2 regions of the Thermanaerosceptrum fracticalcis genome follow, and region 2 is predicted to be linked to the other one. Evidence: riboswitches for the same ligand, from Rfam matches in the RefSeq annotation. Region 2 holds a riboswitch; the other holds the start of a gene.
The links. A riboswitch is a leader RNA that binds a small molecule or an ion and turns the genes downstream of it on or off. The one in region 2 is predicted to bind S-adenosylmethionine.
Positions count from the first base shown of each region.

Region 1: linked by a shared signal. The riboswitch ahead of BR63_RS07690 (MetQ/NlpA family ABC transporter substrate-binding protein) and the one ahead of BR63_RS10485 (homocysteine biosynthesis protein) in region 2 are both predicted to bind S-adenosylmethionine.

Region 1 covers NZ_CP045798.1:1,465,139-1,474,367, forward strand. Annotated here, with positions in the region: gene BR63_RS07660 (efflux RND transporter periplasmic adaptor subunit) at 1-550, opposite strand, end outside; gene BR63_RS07665 (PspC domain-containing protein) at 703-906, opposite strand; gene BR63_RS07670 (MBL fold metallo-hydrolase) at 1,036-1,929, shown strand; partial or broken gene BR63_RS07675 (IS110 family RNA-guided transposase) at 2,341-3,578, opposite strand; gene BR63_RS07680 (methionine ABC transporter permease) at 3,878-4,570, opposite strand; gene BR63_RS07685 (methionine ABC transporter ATP-binding protein) at 4,560-5,591, opposite strand; gene BR63_RS07690 (MetQ/NlpA family ABC transporter substrate-binding protein) at 5,693-6,505, opposite strand; SAM riboswitch class I at 6,640-6,753, opposite strand; gene BR63_RS07695 (glycosyltransferase family 2 protein) at 7,184-8,443, shown strand; gene BR63_RS07700 (methyl-accepting chemotaxis protein) at 8,501-9,229, opposite strand, start outside.
Region 2 covers NZ_CP045798.1:2,043,814-2,053,042, reverse strand. Annotated here, with positions in the region: gene BR63_RS10510 (methyl-accepting chemotaxis protein) at 216-2,213, shown strand; gene BR63_RS10505 (helix-turn-helix domain-containing protein) at 2,423-3,223, opposite strand; gene BR63_RS10500 (helix-turn-helix domain-containing protein) at 3,413-3,610, shown strand; gene BR63_RS20000 (aspartyl-phosphate phosphatase Spo0E family protein) at 3,709-3,849, shown strand; gene BR63_RS10490 (hypothetical protein) at 4,137-4,634, opposite strand; SAM riboswitch class I at 4,843-4,953, shown strand; gene BR63_RS10485 (homocysteine biosynthesis protein) at 5,048-6,250, shown strand; gene BR63_RS10480 (NIL domain-containing protein) at 6,463-6,864, shown strand; gene BR63_RS10475 (UPF0280 family protein) at 6,865-7,605, shown strand; gene ytvI (sporulation integral membrane protein YtvI) at 7,871-8,899, opposite strand; gene BR63_RS10465 (undecaprenyl-diphosphate phosphatase) at 9,111-9,229, shown strand, end outside.

The sequences.
Region 1 (9,229 bases), 580 kb from region 2:
GGGCTTCCAGGGCCTTCAAGTCTATAGCTGCCAGCTGGTTTTCCAGGCTGGCTACCTCCAGCCTGTATCCTTCTATTTCCTTCAGGGCCACGGCCCCCAGTTCATACAACTGTTCCTGGCGCTGGAGATTCTTTTGGGCATCTTCCAGTTTCTTTTCCAGGAAAAGCTTATTACTCAGCCCTTTCCGGTATTCGCTTTCCTGCAGGGCCAGTGTACTTTCGGCCTGCCCCAAATCTAGTAAAGCCTGGCTGTCATCAAGAATGACGATTGGCTCCCCCTGGGTTACTTTTGTCCCGGGTTCTTTTAGGATTTCCTTCACCGTAGTGGCCGCTTTGGCATAATATTCTTTCTGCTGTGCAGGCTGTAAAGTGCCTGTGGTGTAAATATTGGCTTCTAAATCCTGCTTTTTAACCTGGGCAGTTTTTACGATGATTACACTTTTATTACTCTGTCCGCTCCATACCTTGTAAGATACTAAGCCTAATATAAGTAACAGGATGGTTCCCGTGACTAACCACTTCTTACGTGGTAATTGCCAAGCCAAATGCAAAGCTCTCTCCCTCCACCCTGGTTTATATTAATATGAAACTAATATACGGCTTCGTGAACAGTGAACCGTTAACCGTAAACAGTGACAGTAGTCAAACACCCTTTTCGGCAAAAGTCACACTTTACTGTACAATTTAAAATCATGGTCGGAAACTAACTTATAGTATAAAAGGGCTCCTCGGGAATAATGATCCAGCATAGAATATAGAACAGTACTCCTGTTCCCATCATGAAAACAGCGGCAGCCCATAAAAGACGAATGAGGGTTACGTCGATGTTAAAATATTCTGCCAAACCGCCACATACACCACCCAGCATTTTTTTAGTATGGGACCGGTATAATTTTTTCTCTGCCATTTTGCATTCCTCCTAATAGCGTTATCTAGAAACACCAAAGGCTTATCAATAATTGCAGTATGAATTTGTTTTACTGATTATCTATTATATAATTATTTCTACCAAATTAAAATAAAAGGGGATTTGTTAATGGACATACACTTTTTGTCAAAGGAAACGGCCTATATCGATGCGGGAGTAAATTTAGGATTAATCTGCAGTGGAGAAAAGTCAATCTTGATTGATGCCGGAATTGAGGTAAGTGTAGCTAAGAAAGTTCTAAAACTGATTAATGAAAAGAATTTGAAGCTGTCGGGTCTTATTTTGACTCATGCCCATGCTGACCACACGGGAGGTGCAGCTTACATAAAAAACAGTTTAAACATACCGGTTATAAGCTCTTTTCAAGAGAAACCTTTCATAGAACATCCTCATCTGGAACCCTTTTACCTGTTCGGAGGGGCCACCCCTTTAAAGACTATGGAAAATAAATTTCTCCAGGCCCCTCCTTGCTCTGTTGATATCTGCCTGGAACCAGGTAAGCAAGACCTCCTGGGTTTTGCTGTTGATGTTATCCCTCTACCCGGCCACACTCCCGGACAAATAGGGATCGCTTATGAAGGAACTTTATACCTGGCCGATGCCCTTTTCGCCCCGGAAATACTGGCTAAACATGGCCTCCCTTATTTCGTGGACATAGGGGCTGTCTTACATACTCTGGGCAAACTCTCTGAGAGTTCTTATGACTTTTACGTTCCCTCCCATGGCAGTGTGGTTGAAAACCCGGTAGAATTAACGCTTGTCAACAAAAAATTCCTGGAGGAATTACTGGACATGGTACTGGGCCACCTTAAAGAGCCGCACACCACAACAGAACTGCTGGGGAAAATACTCCGGGAGAAAAATATAACCATTAACAATCCCTCCTCCTTCTACCTGATGCAGGCCAGCCTCCAGGCCTTGCTGAGTTACCTGGTCAACACGGGGAAAATCAATGTGGTCTATTGCGATAACCTCCTCTGCTGGCATAGAAACCAATCCTAAATAATGTAGACGAAAAAGAGAGCAAAAATATTTCAGGCACCGGGATAATTTCCCGGGGACTTTTCATTAAAGAAAAAACCGGAGAAAGCTCCGGTTATCCACGACACGATATATCTACTGGGTAAAATTGGGGAGGGTTTGATGAAGAAAAGTTTATATCAACAGGTGCGGGATCAAGTGTAAGCCAGCTAGGTCTTACCCGACCCGCACCTGATGTTTTAACCTTACTGTCATCTTTAGTATATGCAAAAAACTTTAACCAAGTGTGTAGTAACTGTTAAGTTAGTACGAAAATAACCCTATCAAATAATCAATATGCTTGTAAGGCAAAAAAGACAATAACGAACTAGCAGATGCAAGTTCATGCATCTGACGGATTAATCCTTCTGGAGGATATAACTGTTAGACAGCTTACTGGACTTCTCTCACCTCCAGACCGAGTTTTTTAGCTTCGGCAATAATTCTTTTTACACGGAATTTTTCCTGTTTTTGTTTAGCTTTTTCAAAGGATGTCTCGTCGTAGTCAACATCTTTCTTCAATAAGTTGTAAATGATCACGAGGAGCTTTCTGGCTAATGCAATGAGAGCTTTCTTGGCCCCGCGGCGTTGTTTTATCTTCCAGTACCAAGACGATAAATAGCTATCGCGTATTCGGGTGATGCACCAGGCAATTTCGCAAAGGATTCGTTTTAGATAGGTGTTGCCATGGGTGGTACGGGTGGACTTTTTTTTCCTGCACTTTCATTATTACCAGGACTTAAGCCCGCCCAGGAACAGATATGTTCCGCGGTTTTGAATCGGCTCATATCAATGCCGATTTCCGCCAAGATTGCAGCAGCGGCGGTTTTGTCAATCCCCGGGATGCCGTCCAGTTGCTCCAGTTGTCTTTGATATTGCTTGAGTTTTTCCTCAAGCTTTTGCTCTACCTGGTGAAGATGCTCGTAGTGCTGATCCAGCCACCCTAGCAAAAGCTTGAGGAACTCCCTTTGGTGAACATCCATTTTACCATTGACAGCCTGTTTGATCTCATGGAGCTTGCTCTTAGCGCGCCCCTTTACAAATGTTTCTACTTCGCGGGCAGATATCTTCCCGTAGCAGCAAAGGTGATCTATAATTGCTCGGCCTGATACGCCGAATATATCGGTAAGAAATGTTGACAGCTTAAAGCCGCAGCTTTGTAAGTGCTTTTCAATCCGATTTTTCTGGGAAGTAATTTCCTCGACGATGCTTTTACGGTACCGGGTCAGATTACGGAGTTCCCGGATAGGTTTCGAGGGGATAAAACTTCCTTCTAACAATCCGGCACGCAAGAGAGTGGCTATCCATTCAGCGTCCTTCATGTCGGTCTTTTTGCCAGGAACATTCTTCATGTGCCGGGCGTTGGTAACAATCAAAACCATACTGCCGTCAAAGGCTTCTTCCAGTACGTTATATACAGGCTGCCAATAAACACCAGTACTTTCCATAGCCACATTCCGGCAGTTTTCCTCTTCCAGCCAGGCTTTTAGTTCATCAAGTCCAGCAAGAAGGGTGGAAAAAGTGCGGATGGTTTTAACTGGTTCCCCGTCAACATTGCCTTTTAATAAGCAGGCGACAACAGTTTCCTTGTGGACATCAAGACCACAACAAATTTCCAGAATGTCTTGCATACGACTCACTCCTGCTCCAATGGATTTCAGGGATGATTGCCCGAGAAAATATGGAGTTTAGTACCCGTGCTGTTCCCAAGTCCTTAAAAACAAGGGGCGACAATTGGCTGTGCTCAAAGGCAATCAGGTTAGGTTTTTAGTCGAGGTTATACCATCAAAATATAATCAACCTTTGTCCCTGATAATTCCAATGTAGCAGAAAATTAGACCATTGTAATCACTTCTACATATTTTCATAATTGGTTGTGCCTTCTAGGCATGGGTGGTTTTTATGAAAATTTTAAAGCGAATACATATTTTTATCTCTTCTTTAGGCTGGCAGCCAGACGGTTACCCAGGGATTGCACTCCCTGGACCAGAATAATCAGGACGATGATGGTAATGATCATGACATCCAGTTCATAGCGCACATAACCAAAACGGATAGCCAGGTCCCCCAGTCCACCGGCACCTACAATACCGGCCATGGCCGAGGCACCGATGAGACTGATAGCGGCAATAGTCAGGGCCAGAATCAATCCCGATTTGGATTCTTTAATCAGAACCCTGTGTATAATCTGGAAAGGAGTGGCCCCCATGGCCTGAAAAGCCTCAATCAGGCCGGGATCAACTTCCAAGAGGGTAGATTCTACCACTCTGCCGATAAAAGGTATGGTAAAAATAGTTAGAGGAACAATGGCTCCCTTTACCCCAATAGTAGTTCCCACAATCTGCCGGCTCAGGGGCAATAAAGCAACCATCAGGATAATAAAAGGAATAGCCCGTATTAAATTGATCATTATGTTCAAACCCTGATATACCCTGGGACTGGCCAGGATATGTCCGGGTCTGGTTATTACAAGGATAATACCAAGAGGTACTCCTACTAAAGTTGCCAAAACAAGAGTTATCAAGACCATTAAAAGTGTTTCCACCGTTGCTTTTCCCAGGATCGGCGCTACCTCAGCCCCCCGCTGGCTTAACCAGAGGAAGATTCCGCCACTACCGGACATGTTCCATCACCTCCGTTTTTACCCCTTTTTCCTGAAGAAACCCTATTCCCTTTTGAACAAAGGAATTGTCTCCTTGTAATTCCACAATTAATCTACCCAAAGTACGATCTTTAACTTGGGTAATATTACCATAGAGAATATTGGGCCACAGGGTGTACTCTTTAGCCAGCTGGGCCAGCATAGGCTGGGCTGTTGTACAGCCTACAAAAGTAAGCCTCAATACCACACCAGGCTCTCTTTTTTCCTGGCGCAGCTTCTCCCAGATGCTTTGCGGCAAATCGTCATCAATAATGTTTTTAATGAAACGCCTGGTGGTTTCAGTCTGGGGATTAGTAAATAGATTAATCACACTATTTTCCTCTATGATTTTCCCCTGTTCCAAAACGGCCACCCTATCACATATCTTTTTAATCACGTGCATCTCATGGGTAATCAGGAGTATGGTGATGCCAAACTTACGATTAATATCCAGCAAGAGGTCTAAGATAGAATCCGTTGTCTGGGGATCCAGGGCTGAAGTAGCCTCATCACAAAGCAAGATATCTATATCACTGGCTAAAGCCCGGGCAATGGCCACCCTTTGCTTCTGTCCCCCGGAAAGCTGCTGGGGATAACTTTCTGCTTTTTCACTTAATCCCACTACCTCCAGGAGGTGTCTTACCTTTTTCTCTGCTTCATGTTTCTTTATCCCACCTAGCTGGAGGGGTACGGCCACATTTTCCAGGACATTGGCCGACTGCAGCAGGTTAAAGTGCTGGAAGATCATGCCAATTTTCCGCCGGGCCTGGCGTAACTTGTGTCCTTTTAATTGAGTCATCTCTACGCCATTAACAGAAACTGATCCTGCATCGGGTACCTCCAGCATATTGACACAACGGATCAGGGAACTTTTTCCGGCGCCACTGTAACCAATGACACCGAAAATCTCGCCTTTTGGAACGTGAAGATTAATGTCCTGTAAAGCTTTTACTTCTTTACCGTTATTCCTATAAGTCTTAGATAAGTTCGTTAGCTTGATCATTTTCTCTCTCCCTTACTCCATCCCTATCCCCTTTCCCGTACCCGGCTAATTCTAAATGAGGGGTTCAGGAAAGGGGGGAGGGTGAGTACCATATCTCCTGTTTACCAGGAAGGAACCACGGAATCTTTAAGTTTTTCATTAATAAACTGTTTTACTTCTTCAGAACGATAAATTTTTACGAACTTTTGATATAATGGATTGTTTTCCTCTCCCTGACGAACAGCAATGATATTTACCCATGGTGAATCTTTTGGTTCAATGAAGATGGAATCCTGTACAGGTGATTTACCTGCCTGGATAATAAAATTAGTATTAATGGCAGCAGCAGCCAAATCAGGAAGAGTTCTCAAAATGATAGGAGCTTCCAATTCTACAAACACTAAGTTTTTAGGATTTTCCACAATATCTCTGACCGTTGCTTTGTTTCCTACTCCCTCTTTTAATTTGATAAGATTCGCTTTCTCAAAAAGCTGCAGAGCCCTGGCTTCGTTAGTAGGATCATTGGGAAGACCCACTTTATCTCCTGCTTTCAGTTCATTCACATTTTTTATTTTTTGCGAGTAAATGCCCATAGGAAAAGTAACCGTATCTGCCAATTTAACTAATTTTAGGCCTCTTTCTTTTATAAAGTTCTCTAAATAAGGGCCATGTTGAAAGCTGTTGAGGTCAAGGACCTTTTCCGCCAGCTGTATGTTGGGCTGAACATATTCATTAAACACCACAACCTCAATATCCAATCCTTCCTTCTTGGCCAGTTCTTTCACTTTATTCATAATCTGTTCATGGGGACCCGCCGTAACACCGACTTTCAATTTAGCGGGTGCCTCGGGGGTGGTTTTCTTGCTGCCACAGCCGGTAACAGCAACAACAAGCAATAGAATGATCGCAATAATAAAAATATGTTTTTTCATCATGTCCCTCCTTGTGTTTTATGTTGGTGTGATTCTTAAAAAACTAAGCGTAAACTAGTTGGTTAAACTCTACTGGTAAAAAAATAAATCCCTCCTCATCACCACAGATAAAGAGGGAATTAATATACTAACTCGCGCTCTTATCTGTCAAGAAATTAATCTTGCAGGAATTAGCACAGCGCCTCCGGTCTTGCCGTGAGGCCCGTTGCTGGGTTTCATCGGGCCAGTCCCTCCACCTCTCTGGATAAGAGATATTCAGTTGTGTTTTGCAACAGTTGTATAGTAGATTACACTGGCTTTGTTTTTTTGTCAATACAGTCTATGAAAAAAGTTTGTGGAAAATATTAACATTATTTTACCTATTGACAATATGTATTAATAAGAAAATAGCTGTAATCTTCCTGGAAAATATGCTATAATCATGCAGGCCCCCCAAAAAACCTTGGGGAACAAAAAGAAGCTTTCTTCGTCTAATAAAGCGTTAGGTTTTCGAAAAAAACCACGTAAATTGTTCTAAGATTAGGTAATGCTATGTTTTGGAAAGTAATTTTCTCAAATTGCCTTAACCCGGCAAAATTGGGCTAAAATTGGCTAATAAAACGGTTGTCTTTGGGTATTAATACTAATGTAAGATTGTTGTGGTAACAATGTTTGTGAATTTTAATTTGGAGGAGAAATCCAGTGGACACTAATGAACTCTTTTCTCTACCCTTGGATGTAATTATGATACCGGCACAGGTAATCTTATCACTGGTGGCCGTATATTTCTTCATACTTGGTATGTCCGGCCTGGCCCAATTTCGTACACCTAAAGTACATGCACCCCAGAAACGATTTGCCCTGGTTGTACCGGCCCATAATGAAGAAACGGTCATCGGCCCTCTCGTTGATAACTTAATGGCTCTTACTTATCCCAAAGAACTTTATGACGTATTTGTCATTGCTGATAATTCTAACGATGGTACCGCCGCCGCTGCACGAAACCGCGGAGCCACGGTTTTTGAACGCTTTGACACCACCCTGCGGGGTAAAGGCTATGCCCTGGAATGGTTCTTCGCCAAACTTTTTAATATGCCTAAAAAATACGACGCCGTAGTGGTGTTTGATGCGGACAACCTGGTTGATCCACAGTTCCTTAATCACATGAACAACAGGCTTTGCGATGGGGCAAAAATCGTCCAGGGATACATTGATGCAAAAAATCCCCATGATACCTGGGTATCCGCTGCTTTTGCCATGGCCTTCTGGGTTGCTAACAGGATGCTCCAGTTAGCCAGATATAATTTAGGCCTCTCCAATTACCTCGGTGGCACGGGTATGGCCATTTCTGTCGATGTCTTGAAAGAAATCGGTTGGGGAGCAACCTCCCTGACAGAGGACCTGGAATTCAGTTTAAAAGCCCTGCTCCTGGGTCATAAGACCACCTGGGCCCATGAGGCTGTTGTGTACGATGAAAAACCGCTTACCTTCAAACAAGCATGGAACCAGCGGAAGCGTTGGGCCTTAGGTCACGTAGAATTATTCCGTACTTACAGTTTAGAGTTTATTAAAGAAGGAATAAAAAAGAGAGACCTCGTCCTCCTCGATGCCGCCATGGTAATTCTCCAGCCACTTCTCGTCATATGCATGGGTATTTTTTCTGTCCTGGGTCTCATCGATAGTTTCTTTGTAGACATCTACACCTCTATCTTTAAATACATCTGGCCTCCCCTCTTATGGGAACTTGTGAGCACATTGCAGATTATCTACCCCTTCTTAGTCATTTGGCTCGATAATCTGCCCAAGCGCATCGTTAAATGGGTATTCTTCCATTATCCCGCCTTTGTCTACAGCTGGATACCTATCGTGTTCATTAGTTTCTTCAGCAAAACCCGGGTGTCCTGGTCCCATACCATACACACCCGCAATATCAGCTATGCTGATATAATGAGACAAAGATAACGAATAATAAAGTAAAGAACCCAGAAGCCATCTAGCTTCTGGGTTCTTTGTTTTTTTCTATATTTTAAATTTGCGGACCGAAGACTTCAGCTCTTCCGCCAGGTTGCTGAGCGTGGAGGTGGAAGCTATCATTTGTTCCATGGCCGCTGCCTGTTCTTCAGCAGTAGCGGAGACTTCCTCTGTATGAGCGGCCGTATTCTCAAACTCTTGAATGGTTACAGCAATGCTCTTTTGTACCTCATTGCTTTTTTGATAAATCTGCTGTGCAGACAAACCAACCTCGCTCATTGCTGCCTTCAGATGGTCAATTGATTTCATTATCTCCTTGAAGGACTTGCCGCTGATTTCGATGCTCTGGGTGCCGGCATTTACTTCGTTAGCGCCCCGCTCCATAACCACTATGGCCTCCTCCACACCTTTTTGGATGCCCGTAATCAAAGCGGCTATTTCCTGGGCCGACTGGCCGGATTGTTCAGCCAGTTTACGCACTTCTTCCGCCACTACGGCAAAGCCCCTGCCGTGTTCACCAGCCCTGGCCGCCTCAATAGCAGCATTTAAGGCCAGCAGGTTTGTCTGTTCGGCAATGGCACTGATAATATCCACAATCTCCCCGATTTGCTTTGATAAGGCGCCTAAGCCCTTAACCTTATCCCCCATAGCGTAGGAAGAATTTTTAATCTGCTCCATTTGAGCCACAGCCCGGTCGATATAATTCTGTCCATCACCTGCCAACCGGCTGGTTAAGTCTGTATCAGCCTGGGCTCTTTGATAACTTTCGTTGATTTT
Region 2 (9,229 bases):
TCCCGCTTCGGAAACGGGCAAATTCCTTTAGAACTGCCCGGGGATAAGCTTCTGGAAGAGACAGGCCGAGGTTTATTTTTGATTAAGGCTTTTGCCGATGAAGTAGAATTGTGCGGCAATATTATTATAATCAGGAAAGCCTTGGACCTTGGACAAATGCGTATCCCATGTGGGGTAAAAAAAGAAATTTACAGGTCATTTTTGGAGGGATAAAAGTGAAACTGAGTTTAAAGGTTAAACTTATTACCATGTTCCTGGTCCTGATATCTACCCCTCTTTTGGTTTTGGGTTTCTTATCTTATAAAATGGCCTCGGAATCTTTACAAAAAACTATTGAACAGCAGCTGGCAGTAACTAATGCTTTAACCGCAGAAAATGTGGGACTGACCTTAGGGACAGTGAGGGATTACGTGAAGTTCGCCAGCGAAACACCCCAGCTTCTTGGGGCTGTAGTAAACAGCCAGCAGGAAAAAAGAGCGGCCTTTGCTTATGTGGCTGAACTGCAGCGCGAGAATGCCGGTTTGATTGAAATGGTTATTGTTACCGACAGCCGGGGAAAGACCATCATGACCAACGAGTCTCTCAATTCAGATGTGGATTTAAGCGATAGGGATTATCTAAAAAAAGCCCTGGGAGGGTCCGGGGCAGTCAGTGAAGTTATTATGTCAAGAATCACGGGTAAACCTGTTGTTGCCCTTGCTGAACCCTTAAGGGGAGAAAATAAAGTGCAGGGGGTGCTGATTGCCACCATTTTGTTTGATAAAATCTCAGAGCATGCGGAAAAAATAAAAATCGGTGAGAACGGCTACGCCTATATGATTGACAAAAATGGCCTTGTGGTGTATCACCCCAATAAAGAAAAAGTGCTTAAAGAGAACTTGAGTGATACAGATAATGCTGAGTTAAAAGCTCTTGTGCAAAAGATGAAAGCCGGGGAAACTGCAGATGGATATTATACATATGAAGGGGTTAAAAAGTTCGTAAGATTTCAACCGGCCGGTAACTGGATTTTGGCCATTACAGCTAACTATGATGAATACATGGCCCCCGCTTTAGCCATAAAAAATAGAACCTTAATCATAATTGGTATAGCTTTACTCATAGCTCTGTCCCTCGCTTATTTCCTTTCCGCCAAGAACATTATTAATCCTCTTAGACAATTACAACAACTAATGGAAAAAGCGGGTAAAGGTGATTTAACCGTTTATGCCCAGATCAGGACAAAGGATGAGATACAGGCATTGGGAGAATCTTTTAACCAGATGATTACTCATCAGGGAGAAATAGTCAGGCAAGTCCGGACCAGTGCCCAGGAGCTGGCGGCATCCTCTCAGGAAATGGCAGCTTCTTCTGAACAGGTCAGCTCTGCTACTGAGCAAATCACTGCCAGTATCCAGCAGGTTGCTAAAGATGCAGATGCTCAAAACAATTCTGTAATTGAAGCTTCTAAGTCCCTGGTGCAGTTGGCAAGTTTGGTAAAGCTTGCTCAGCATAAAGCCCTGTCCGCAAATGAAAGATCAGCCAATACGATGAGGATTGCCCAGGATGGCAGGACAAAAGTAGAAGAAACAGTACAGGCGATGAATATCATTAACGAAAAATCCAGTGATACGGCTGAAGTTGTCCAGCGGCTCAGCAAGCTGTCAGCCAAGATCGGAGAAATCATCAGCACCATCAATGCTATTGCGGCCCAAACAGATTTACTGGCTTTAAACGCTGCCATTGAGGCAGCCAGGGCCGGGGAACACGGCAGGGGGTTTGCCGTAGTGGCCGATGAAGTCCGGAAACTGTCGGAGGAATCCCATAAAGGGGCAAGTGAAATAGCAGCTTTGGTCAGCGAAATGGTGAAAGAGACCAATAAAGCCGTGGAATCCATGAGGTCAGGAAAAGAAGCGGTAGAGAACGGGGTCAAAGTGGTAAAAGCTACTGACCAGGCTTTTGCTGAGATAATCGATGCTGTTGAGGAAACCGTGGGGAATATTCAGGAAATAGTAGAGATTACGAAAGATGAAGTGGCCACTTCCGATCAGGTTGTCAATTTAATTAATACCATTGCCTCCATTAGCGAGGCTACAGCAGCCAATAGCCAGGAAGTATCGGCTGCTGCGGAAGAACAGGCTTCCGCTGTGCAAACAGTGGCCGCAACAGCTGAAGAAACCAGTGCCATGGCCAATTCTTTAGAAAATTTGGTAAGAGTATTTAAACTAGCTTAAGTAAATATACGCCTCTTATGAGGAAGCTCGGAGGAAGTAGCGCTTAGGGAGTGGATAAAATAAAAATAAAAATTACATTGGCTAATAAGCTAAAAAGACCCTGGGTATGTGACCCGGGGTCTTTTTAGCATTAACGGCACAAGTGCAACTAAGGCTTCTTTGTAAATACTTACAGGACAGGGTTTTAAAAAATAGCCGGTTAAGGCAATTTATAATTCCTCGATTATATTAACTTCATTACTTCTGAATATCCTGGCAACCTTGCCTATTATCTGAACTTGTTCTTTACCGGTAAGCAGGATTTCGGGATGGCAGGAATTGGGGGAGATAAGTTTAATCTGTGTTGTATCCCGGTAATAGCTGCGGATAGTAAAGGAACTGTTGAGGTTGACAAGGACTAACTCTCCGTTTTCAACATTTTGATCCTGTATGACCAGGGCAAGATCGTTTTCTGCTGCTATAGTATCTTCCCGTATTTTGAGGAGAAAGCAGCTCCCGGTAACCTTATTGCGGGAGATGACAACAAAGCCTTCAATGATTTTGCTGGCTGCCCTGAGACTCTTCAGATTTTCCTGGTCCAAGACTGGCAAGTAGATATACCCGGGAGGGGAATAGTGCTCTTTTTCCTCAGCAGCCATGGAATGTTCAGGTTTATGGGGAGTTTCTGAGGTAGTCTCTTTCTTTACGAGATACTCTACAAATTCAGAAAGGATGATCAGGTTTTTCTCACTTAAGTGGTCTAACAATGTGGTGATATGCTGATAAACTTTATTGGGATGTTTTGGTTTTTTGATTGAACCCGTCAAGAGCCAGTCCGTGCTTACGTCAAAAAAATTCGCAATACTAACTAATGCCTCAGAGGAGGGACTGAACCTTCCTGTTTCATAACTACTGAGATTACCCCGCGAAATACCCGTTTTTTTAGCCAGTTCCAGTTGGGTAACGTTTCTCGTTTCCCGTAAATATCTAATCCGTTCGCCTATCGTGGTCAATGCTTTTTTCCTGTGCAAAAGGATTCCTCCTTGAAACAAAGCAGTTATGTTTGAAAATAAATCACTAAATCTTGACAGTGTTTGAAATCAAAGCATATAATAGGTATAAATGTAATATCTTACGTAGAGATTGTATCATATCCTTAGAACTTTGGACTACATCACTGAGTACCAGGAGCAATAACAAGTGCAAGCGGGGGTGAGGTGATGACCAAGCGAAAACGCCAGCTCACAGAGTACGGGATAAAAGTGAAGATGGCTCTCCTTCAGAAAGGGATGAGCCAGCGGCAACTTTGTAAAGAATTAGGCTGCCATGAGGTTCGCTTAAGTGAATTGCTGTGTGGTGTAAACAATAATGCTAATATTCGTAACAAAATAACTAAAATATTGGAAATAGATGATTAGGAATAGAAACCCGAGCGAACTCACTTCATTTTCGGGTGATCTAAGGAGTGAAGAATATTATTACAAACAAATTTAACTACCGTCGTTTATTAAAAAGAATGATCGAGTATCAACGACGTAAATTGGTGACCTCTATTCAACAAAAGTGGAGTAATGTATCGAATAAACGAATTCTTTCTATCAGTGAAAGGTTAGACAGATTGATCGTCAAATACCTCAAGTGGATAAGGAAAATTTAAATATTACTTTGGGCAACAAAGCGAGAAGCGAAGTATAATTTTAATCATATTGGCTAACTCTTAAGACCTGGATATTTACCGGGCTTTTCTTTTCGAGAGGGACAAAGCAGTATTCTCTGCTACCCTAAGTAAACCAGATGTTTAACATCGATGTTTGCCGGTATCTTCTATTGAGGTGGTTTTTGGCAGTAGTGAATGAGTCTTTTCGGGTAGAATCCAACCCTATCCGGGAAACTATGGCTACAGAACCCTGGGCTTACCCTACGAAAGGATTATACGTTTCCTCCCTAGAACGATGAGTGGCGCAAATACTTGTAATTGGTGATTTTTCCTTCCGGGATATACGTGAAGTCAGCTAACCAGTAACCCTTTTCTCCTTCGTCTAGAGTCAAGCCCAGGGTATTATTTGTAGTTCCCAGGAAAATATCGACCCGCCGGAACTGGGTGCCGGAATAAAGGTAAGTCCTTCTTCCGTCTTTTTCTTCGATATAGGCCTGCCAAGGTGTACCCGGGGCAGTAAGATAATTTTCGCCGGTGTCGATTTTATCAATCTTCGCAATGACTACAATATCTTCTAATTCTCCGTCTTTATCGGCATCAAACTGTACCCGCTTCACATAGCCCCAGCCGGGATCCCCCGCCTTGGCTAAAGGAATTTTCTCATCGATAAACTGGATGCTTACGTCTTTCTTGAATAAGCCGAAAGAGGGGAGAGCGAAAATAAAAACAAGGACAGCGGCATAAACGAGGAATACCGCCGGTAACCAGAGCCAGCTTTTTTTCACGGTGATTCTCTCCTTCATTAGGTGTAATGTTCTTAAAATAAGCTTGCAGTAATATAATTATATAATGAAACTTGCTTAATATAGTTGAGATTTTAGAGAAAAAGGGAAATAATAAAATATGAGTATAAGAGTGAAATCTGCTAAAAATGGTGTTGACAGTTTGGGGAAGCCTTGATAGACTTTATCTTAATTTAAAATATTGTTTGTGCTCTTATCCCGAGAGGTGGAGGGACTGGCCCGATGAAACCCGGCAACCGTTTGGGCATGCTCAAATTGGTGCTAATTCCTGCAGAAGTAATCAACTTCTGAAAGATAAGAGACCCCGTATACAGCATGATTGGGGCCTCTTCTCTTGGGAAGAGGCCTTTTAAATTAACAGGGGAAGGGCACTTACAAGGGAGGAGAAAGACAAAATGAGTGTGGAACGTACTTATCAGGACATCAATGAACGAATCAAAAAAGGAAAAGCTGTGGTTCTCACGGCGGAAGAGGTTATCAGTAAAGTTAAAGAAAAAGGCGTCACGCGTACTGCCCAGGAAGTTGATGTGGTTACGACGGGTACTTTTGGTCCTATGTGTTCTTCTGGAGTATTTTTGAATTTCGGTCACTCTGCCCCGCGTATTAAAATGCAAAAGGTCTGGTTAAACAATGTGCCTGCCTATTCCGGCATAGCTGCAGTAGATGCCTACCTGGGTGTAACGGAATTGCCCGAAGACGATCCCTTAAACAGCAATTATCCCGGGGAATTTCGCTATGGCGGGGGCCATGTTATAGAGGAACTGGTAGCCCGTAAACCCATCAAATTAAAAGCCACCAGCTACGGAACAGACTGTTATCCTCGCCGGGAGATTGAGACCACTATCACCTTAGATGAGATAAACGAAGCTATCCTCTTTAACCCGCGCAACTGCTACCAGAATTATAATTGTGCCGTTAACCTGGGAGACAGGACTATCTATACGTATATGGGTACCCTAAAACCCCGTTTAGGCAATGCCAATTACTCCACTTCAGGCCAGTTAAGCCCCTTGCTTAAAGACCCCCATTTTAAGACCATCGGGATTGGCACACGGATCTTTCTCGGTGGGGGTATGGGTTATGTGGTGTGGAACGGGACCCAGCATTTTCCCGGTACCCTCAAAGATGGTAACAACAGAGACCTGTGTGGAGCAGGGGGGACGCTTTCCGTAATGGGCGACTTAAAGCAAATGAGCCCCCGCTGGCTGGTCGGTACCAGTTTCCGTGGTTACGGAGCCACCTTGACGGTAGGGGTGGGATTACCCATCCCGATTCTAAATGAAGAAATTCTTTATTATGCCGCCAAAACTGATGAAGAACTGTATGCTCCCATCGTCGATTACAGTGATGCTTATCCTAACCGGAAGCCAGGTAATCTGGGATTGGTAAGCTATGCAGAATTAAAGAAAGGAACCATCCGGATCATGGATAAAGAAGTTCCCACAGGGCCCCTCAGCAGTTATCCTCGGGCCCGGGAGATTGCCCATATCCTCAAAGAGTGGATAGAAAAGGGTGATTTCCTCCTGGGAGAACCCAGCCAGTTGCTGCCCGGCCCTGCTGCCGGCTTAAGCGGCAAGCCCCTCAATGAGAAAGAATAACTGACGATCACCGTGACCGGTGACCGGTGCCCAGTGTCTACACTCGTAAACCGTAAATCGTGAAAGATGAAAAATATGACCTGCCAATATAAGGGTGATAGGGACAATGTTGTCGGTGATCGTCTAAATATGCCGGTGATCGGTCAACGGTGATTGGTGATCGTTCATCACTAATAACTAGTAACTAGTAACTGAAGAATGGAGTGAATGCTATGGCCCCTGAGAAAATTGTCCTGCGCTTCAGTGCAGAGACTGCTGATAAGCCCATTATCTATCACCTGGTGAAGGATTACGATTTAATCATTAATATTGTGAAAGCCTCCATCAACCCTCATAAGGAAGGAACTATGGTTCTGGAGTTATCGGGAGAAAAATATAAGGAAGGTATCTCTTTCCTGCGCAAACAGGGAATCACTGTGCAGCCCTTAACCCAGGAGGTTGTACGTAATGAAGAGCGCTGTACCAGCTGCGGGGCCTGTACGGTCCACTGTCCTACCCAGGCTTTGTATATGGAGCGGCCTTCTATGGAAGTAAAATTCGACGGCGACAACTGTATCGTTTGTTTAATGTGCCTGAAAGTCTGCCCCGTACAGGCCATGGAGGTTAGAATTTAAGTGGTATACGAAGCTCGCACCTACCGGACCCTGCACCAGCAGAAGGACCTGTGCCATTTTCAGGTTATGGTAGAGGAGACTGACCTGGATATTGCCGTAAGGAAAGAAAGATATGATGCAAGAATCATAGAGTTGGCAAAAGCTGTAGTCCGTGAAGAGCGTTACCTTTTAAAAGAATATATCAGCCGTGACCCTGTTTTTCTCACCACTCTGGAGCCTTATCAGCCTCTCCCTGATGCACCCTTTTCGGTAGTGGAGATGAGTAGAGCCGCCCAGTTGGCCGGCGTAGGGCCTATGGCGGCGGTGGCAGGGTATTTTTCGGAAACAGTAGGCAAAAAACTGGCCGCTTTTTCCAGGGAGGTTATTGTAGAAAACGGCGGTGACATCTGGCTGAAAACCAGTAAAACCAGGCGCGTGGGAATTTTTGCCGGCAACTCTCCTTTTACCCATCGTATAGCCCTGGAAATTAGGCCTGGTCGTACACCTCTCGGAATCTGCACCTCTTCCGGTACGGTGGGACATAGTTTAAGTTTTGGCAAAGCCGACGCGATGGTAATTTTATCTCCTTCGGCCACCCTGGCCGACGCTGTGGCTACTGCCGCCTGTAACATGGTGCAAAACACCGATAACCTGGAAAGAGCCGTCAATTTTGCCCTCAATATTTCAGGGGTAACAGGTGCTGTGGCTATCCTGGGCGATAAGATGGCGGTACGGGGGGAAATAAAGTTAGTGCCTATGTGAGTAGGGGCCTATCCATTGACACATTAAAGTAACGGGGCCCCTGGATTATTAACAATGATTTTGCCAACCGTTTTGGTCTGGGACTTGCTCTGAAAGTGTAAAACTGGGGGTAGAAATGGCAGAGGCCTGGCTGGGGGCTGGATGCAAAATTATGCAAAGTGGCCAAGGAGTACTACCAGGAAGCAAAAGATGCGGGCTACGGGAAAGAAGATTGCAATGCTGTTTATAAAAAAAGAGGGGGCCTGACTTTAGGCCCCACACTTTACTAAAACTTTATTTTAACTTTAATTATCCCCACCTGTACCAGGGCTTGGAAGAAAATCACCACGGAAGGGCCGAGAATAAGACCAATGAACCCTGTGAGTTTAAAGCCTATATACATACTGATTAAAGCGGAGAGGGCCCCTATACCCATGGCATTGGCCATGATTTTGGGCTCGACGATACGGCGGAAAGTAATAATAATAGCATAGTGAATTAAGAGGCCAATACTTTGGAAATAATGACCCGTCATATATTCGTAGATGGACATGGGAATAATCACAGAACCTGTTCCCAATACCGGCAGGATATCGACAATGGTAACGAGAAGAGCTGTTGCTGAGGGGTAACTGATTCCCAGGATAAGAAAACCAAGGAATACTACAAAATAGATTATGATGCTGACAATTACCTGAGCTCTGATAAAACCCATGACGGCATGCTGCAGGTTTTTTAATACTATTTCCACTCTTTCATGGACTTCCGGGTCGAAGAGCTGCATAAACCTGTCTTTAAGCCTGGGAAAATTAAGGCTAATCAGATATAAGGCAATAAATACTATAAGAACTTCTAAAAAGACGTTGGGTAATTTTCTGGCAATGTTGAAGAAGATTTCGGCAATTTGACCGATCATTCCCTGTAAGGCTTCCAGGAGACCGCGAAAGATCTGGTGGAGGCTTGCCTGGTATTCAGGGGGAAGGGATTGAAATAAGTGATGGGTTCTATCGTTAAGCCACTCCAGACCGTGGGCTTCCTTAATAAAGATCAGCAGGGTTTTGGCAAGTCCTACGATTTCCTTAGATACCTTGGCGATAATAATGTAGCCTACGCCTATCACGAAGATAACGAAAACAGTGCAAACAAAAAAAGCGGTATAGATACGTTTGAACCCCGTTTTCTGGCTAAGCTGTTGGATTAAGGGCTCCAAGAGCAGTGCTAGAAGGAGAGCCAGTAAAAAGGGCAGTCCCAGGGTAAAAAGCGCATAAAGTAAGAAAAGACCCAAAGCGCTGTAAAGTATGGTTTTCAGTGACAAAGGACAGGCCTCCTATATTTAAGGTTTTCTCTTTCATTTTAACAGTTTATGGGGTAAAATCTACTGAAAAAGTATCTTTTAGTAGTTTTATGGCCCGGTAGACTGTAGTATCTCACGCATATACTAAATAAAAGGGAATAATCTTTACTGGAACCTCCTCATCTTTTCTGTTACAATGTTCATGTTTTAAGTTAAATGTATGGAGGGGAACATGGAAGAAATTTTAAAAGCGTTAATACTGGGGATTATACAAGGATTGACGGAATTCCTCCCCGTCAGCAGTACAGGTCATCTTTTATTAGGCAGGAAACTCTTGAACTTGTCTGAGGC